Linked DNA regions of Prochlorococcus marinus CUG1416. The protein of the gene in region 1 interacts with the protein of each later gene in a pairwise test. Links are inferred from orthologs where the notes say so. Each region holds a gene or a part of one and is shown in the gene's direction. Other genes may lie near its edges.

What was found.
Region 2: the proteins of HA146_RS08160 (region 1) and HA146_RS02685 interact in binary tests that used the Escherichia coli proteins (3 or more experiments, as listed by UniProt). The link is inferred for Prochlorococcus marinus CUG1416 from one-to-one orthologs.

What each region holds. Positions count from the first base shown.
Region 1 is NZ_JAAORM010000005.1:337,980-340,923, forward strand. Bases 5-2,869 are described here. They hold HA146_RS08160 (FtsW/RodA/SpoVE family cell cycle protein), read left to right. Parts: upstream 5-751; coding sequence 752-1,987; downstream 1,988-2,869. Other genes in these bases: HA146_RS08155 (hypothetical protein), read right to left, coding at 10-486; HA146_RS08165 (cytochrome c biogenesis CcdA family protein), read left to right, coding at 2,070-2,726; HA146_RS08170 (cytochrome c biogenesis protein ResB), read left to right, coding at 2,727-2,869. In the rest of the region: more of HA146_RS08170, read left to right, coding at 2,870-2,944.
Region 2 is NZ_JAAORM010000002.1:242,591-245,636, forward strand. What follows is about bases 69-3,035. They hold HA146_RS02685 (peptidoglycan D,D-transpeptidase FtsI family protein), read left to right. Parts: upstream 69-659; coding sequence 660-2,411; downstream 2,412-3,035. Other genes in these bases: HA146_RS02675 (CPBP family intramembrane glutamic endopeptidase), read left to right, coding at 69-147; HA146_RS02680 (hypothetical protein), read left to right, coding at 232-660; tal (transaldolase), read left to right, coding at 2,502-3,035. Also shown: more of HA146_RS02675, read left to right, coding at 1-68; more of tal, read left to right, coding at 3,036-3,046. UniProt on the Escherichia coli protein: Essential cell division protein that catalyzes cross-linking of the peptidoglycan cell wall at the division septum. Required for localization of FtsN.

The sequences.
Region 1 (2,944 bases):
AAAATTTACTTAAGAACGTGAAAAATAAAAAATGAGTGAAGGTTTATAAATGAAAAAACCTATCATTGCAGGAAAAATATCCAATGATCCTAGCTTGCTCGCAAAAATAAAGAGGCAAACTGGAACTAATAGTTGCAATTTTGATACACCTGATGATTCCTTACCCAATTTTCCTACACTTTTAGCAAGCAAACGTAAGTAAAAAATACCAGCAATTGCACCAATAAAAATACTAAAACCAAAAGTAAATCCGAGAAAAATTCCAGTTATTGATGCAACTAAAATAGAAACAATAAAAGTAATTCCAAAAATTGTTAGTTGTAATTGTGTATATTCATCATTTTTAGAAAGCAAATTGTCTAATTGACTGGCAATGACTGATTTACTCTCATTGATGATCGGATTGTCTAAGGATTGTGAAATTGGAACATTCTCACTAGAAGGATGTTCAAGTTTTTTTCTATTTGAGTCCACTGATGTGAACATACTTTAGAAACCCCCTTTGAATGGTTTGAAGTAAGTATATAAACCCACGGAATCTATCATGGAGAGGGTCCTTTTAGCTAGTTTTTTTTTATAAAAAATTAATTCTTAAGATTTGTGATGAATCTATCAACCATGTTTTTGTTTAATTTTATGAATAAAAAATATATAGGGTCATCTTTTTAAGTGGTTTACGCTTTAAAACGTTAATAAAAGACTTGGCAAAATCTCAATTTAACGTCTCAATAGTACATATAGAGCTAAACAATTGGAGATAAGTCAAGAAAAAATTAAATATAAAAGAATTTCTAAAAGAAAAAAAAACATTAGTTCAAATTACAAAAAGAATCCAAACAATTTAAGAGAATCAATATTTCCTTTACCTTGGACGATATGGCCTTATGAGGCAAAAATCCTCATAATCATTATTGGAATTTGGTCAATACTAGGAATATGTATTCTAGGATCATCAAGTTGGTGGGTTGCTAGTAGGGAAATGGGAAACTGGGCTTACTTTTTTAAAAAACAAATTATTTGGACAATTCCAGGCATTGGTCTATTTTATTTCGTTCTTAATACAAACATCAGAAATCTTTTGAAATTTTCAAGGATTATTTTTTATGTTTTATTCTTTTTAATTTTCCTAACTAATATTACTGGAATTACAGTAAATGGATCTTCAAGATGGTTAGTAATAGGAAATTTACGATTGCAACCATCTGAATTAATAAAACCTTTTCTAATTCTTGAGGCTTCTAACCTTTTCGCTCATTGGAATCTGATTAAGAATGATAAAAAATTAATTTCAATATTCTCTTTTGGATTATTAATTTTTTTAATACTAAAGCAGCCTAATTTAAGTACTGCATCATTAACTGGAATTCTTTTTTGGGTAATGGGTTTATGTGGAGGTGTAAAACTAAGTTCGCTCTGCTCATTTGCCTCATTAGGATTTATTACTGGATGTATTAGTATCCTCAATAACGAATATCAAAAACTTAGAGTTACTTCATTTATTAATCCTTGGGAAGATCAACAGGAAAGTGGATTTCAATTGGTTCAAAGTTTATTAGCCATAGGTTCAGGTGGTTTATTTGGTCAAGGTTTTGGCTTGTCTATACAAAAATTACAGTACCTACCTTTTATGTACACAGATTTTATTTTTGCCATTTTTGCTGAAGAATTTGGTTTGTTAGGGTGTACTTTATTCCTAGGTTTTCTAGCAGTTTTCTCTTATATAAGTTTAAGAATTGCTCTTAAGTGCAGGAATAATTATACAAAATTAGTTGCTATCGGATGTGGTGTATTGTTAACAGGTCAATCAATAATGCATATCGCTGTAGCAACAGGTTCAATGCCTACAACCGGCTTACCATTACCTTTTATTAGTTATGGTGGTAATTCATTAATCGCATCTTTTTTTATTGCAGGAATGTTATTGAGATGTTCATTAGAATCAACAGGATTTATAGGTATTATTAGTTCACGAAAGACTCTTAATTAGTTAGAATTTATAAGATTTAAGTCAAGCTATCGAATCATTTAATTTAGTTATTTCAGAATTATCTCAAAAGGGTAATCTGCTTATGCAGAATGGCCTTAATAATCCTGGCCCATTTACTATATTTTTGGTTTTCAGCGCAGGACTTTTAACGAGTCTTGGCCCATGCTCATTATCATTACTACCAATCACTATTGCTTATATAGGAGGAACAGAGAAAAATCAATTTAAACTTATTAGTTTTTCAGGAGGGGTTGTTTTTTCACTCGTTATATTAGGAGCTGCTAGTGGATTTTTAGGAAAGATATACGGGCAAATCCCATCTTATTACACTTCGGTCGTTGCCTTGATAGCAATAATAATGGGTTTAAATTTATTAGGAATTCTAAAGTTTCAGTTACCTAATGGACCTGATTTAAAAATAATTGAAGATAAAATACCAACATTTATAGCTCCTTTTGCAATAGGAACTACTTTTGGACTAGCCTCTTCACCTTGTATTACTCCAGTTTTAGCAACCCTTCTAGCTTGGGTATCGCAAGCTAAAAATCCAACAATATCTATTATTTTTTTATTTTTCTTTGGGATAGGCCAAGTAACCCCATTAATCGTTGCAGGAGCTACTGCAGAAAACTTAAAACAATTTTTAGCGCTTAGAAAATTTAGTCAAATAATTCCGACTTTAAGTGGGATATTTTTAGTTTCCCTAGGGTTATTAAATTTAATATCAAATTGGATTTAAATGATTATTTTTAAGAATCTAATATTAAAAATATCAAGTTTAAGATTCGCCATATCACTGATAATCTTCATAGCTATTACAAGCGGCATAGGTACTTTTATACCTCAAGGTAGTAGTAATAAATTTTATATTGATAATTTCGATAGTGCTCCCATTTTTGGATTTTTAGATGGAGAAAAAGTCTTAAAACTTCAATTGGATCATATATATACAAGCTT
Region 2 (3,046 bases), on another replicon or contig:
AGTTTGGGAGAAATGCCTCCATTATTTGTTCTAGGAATAGGACTAGGAATTACAAGAATTGCTTCAGGAAGCTTGCTTTCTTCTGTAATTATGCACTCTTTATGGAATGGTTTGACTTTCTTTAATTTGTTCTTATTGAGGACATAAAGAATTAAATTTTTTACTTGCGAATCAAACAAAAAGATGTTTATTTAATTAATAACACTTCTTTTATTTACAAATAAATCATAGATGAAACCTTATGGGAATCAACTTAATTTAAAAAAAAAAGTTTCATATGAAAGTAAAAAAAATTCTGAAAAAATATTAATAATTAATATCAAATTAATACATAAAATTTTCGACACCATTAATATCTCTCTTTTGGTATTAATTTTCACCTTATTTTTCTTATCTTTTAATAGTCAAAGAAAATGGTCAAATACATATACAAACTTATCTAAAACAAGAGCTATCAATAACAATCTCATTGATTATATTTCTAAAATTGAGGAATTTTATATTAGTGAACTTGAGTCTCTCAATATTTATAGAAATACTAAGCCTGAAGATTTAATCTATCTAGATAAACTTCCAGAAAAAAAGGAAAGTTTATTTAAGAAAAATTTAAGTAGTTTCATTGAAGGTTTTAGCGATAGCAAATATCAAAGGGGATATTGATGAAAAAATACAAAAACATTGTTCGTCTAACACCACTTGATCAAAGAAGATTTAAATTCCTCTATATTTTTAGCTTACTATTAATATTTTGTTTGTTTGGTAGGTTAGTTAAATTGCAAGTCTTTAATGCCTCTGATTTGCAGAGGAAAGCTAGATTAATACAGTCTTCTAAAACTAACGCCTTAAAAAAAAGGAGAGCAATTGTTGATAGAAATAATAGACTAATTGCTTACGATAAACCGCTCTATAAATTATGGGCCCATCCAAAATATTTTAATTTTCCTGGTGATTCAATTAATAGAGTTCGCAGTATTGAAGAAGTTACAGAAAAATTGTCACCCATATTGGATATAAATGGTGAAATACTCTTGAGTAAATTTAATAATAAAATGAGTGGTATCAAGATTTTGGATAAAATTTCCGAAGAAAAGGCAGAAAAGATTAAGAACCTTCAAATAAGCGGACTGGATTTGTTTAAATATTCGCAGAGATATTATCCACAAAGGGAGCTTTACTCTAATCTTGTCGGTTTTGTTAATGATGAGAATATAGCTTCAGCAGGTTTAGAGCTTTATTTAGATAATCAAATTAAAGTTTTTAATAAAAGTAATTCAGTAAAAAGAGGAGGAGATGGGACTCCTCTCCCGGATAATTCGGCCCCAGGTGATTTTATTTCTGATTACAAAAGTTTAGGCCTAACTATAGATTCTAAATTACAGAAAGCGTCATTCAATGCATTATCAAAGCAAGTAAGCAAATGGAAAGCAAAGAAGGGATTTGCCATAGTTATGGATGTTAATAATGGTAGTATTCTCTCCTTGGTTACAGTCCCGACGTACGATCCAAATAAATTTTGGCAGTATGATTCTGGACTCTTTAGGGGTTGGTATTCTCAAGATTTATTTGAGCCTGGTTCAACTTTTAAACCTATTAATCTTGCCTTAGCTTTAGAAGAAAAAGTAATCCAGAAAGATGGAGTAGTTGAAGATATTGGGAAAATTAATGTTGGAGGATGGACACTTTCTAATTGGGATAAAAAAGGTAATGGATACATTGACTATCCAAAAGTTTTGCAGGTTTCAAGTAATGTTGGGATGGTAAAAATAATGCAAAATTTAGACCCAACAATTTATTGGGATTGGCTAAAAAATTTAGGTATAAATAAAAATTTAGAGACTGACTTATTTGAATCAACTGCTGGCCAACTAAAGAGAAAAGATTTATTTGTAAATCAATCAATTGAGCCCGCGGTAGCTTCTTTTGGTAAAGGTTTCTCAATCTCGCCACTTAAATTGCTTCAACTTCATGCGGCTCTAGCAAATGGGGGCTTTGAAGTAAATCCTCATGTGACCTCAACTTTCAAAGAAAGATTTAATAAAAATCCAAAAAAACAGTTTTTTTCACAGGAGGTTTCTAAAACTGTTCTTGCATGGATGGAGAGCGTAGTTGATAAAGGTAGTGGATCTGGAGTAAAAATCGAGGGTTATAGGATAGCTGGGAAAACGGGCACTTCTCAAAAAGCCTTAAATGGTTCGTATACAAGCAAAAAAGTTTGTAGTTTTGTCGCGACCTTACCAGTTAATGATCCAAAATATGCTGTCCTTGTAGTCATTGATGAGCCATCTAAATCATATGCATATGGTTCAACCGTCGCGGTACCAGTAGCGAAAGAAATTATCGAGAGTTTGATAGTAATTGAAAAAATACCTCCCAAGATTAAAGATCATGGAATGATTGTTAAAAAACCCTAAAATTTTCCAATTTTATAAATATTTAGTTCATTATTTGATGATTTCATCAGGAATAAAAGCTAGTTTATATATATACATGATTTTCTAGATATGAAATCAATTTTAGAACAATTGTCCTCAATGACCGTTGTTGTTGCTGATACTGGAGATTTAGATTCGATAAAAAAGTTTCAACCAAGAGACGCCACCACCAATCCATCGCTAATACTTTCTGCTGCCAAGAATCCTGATTATGTGAAATTAATTGATAAAGCTTTAGAAAGTTCAGAAAATTCATTGGCTCAAGGATTCTCCGAAATTGAATTAATTAAAGAAACTGTTGACCAAGTTTCAGTATTTTTTGGAAAAGAAATATTGAAAATTATTTCAGGGCGCGTATCTACAGAAGTTGATGCAAGATTGAGTTTTGACACCGAAGCTACCGTAGAAAAAGCGAGAAAATTGATCAATCTTTACAAAGATTTTGGAATTGAAAAGGAAAGAATTTTGATTAAGATTGCTGCAACTTGGGAAGGAATTAAGGCGGCTGAAATTTTGGAAAAAGAGGGTATTAAGTGCAACTTAACTTTACTTTTTAACTTCTGCCAAGCGGTAACTTGTGCTAATGCAAAGATAACTCTAATTTCTCCGTTCGT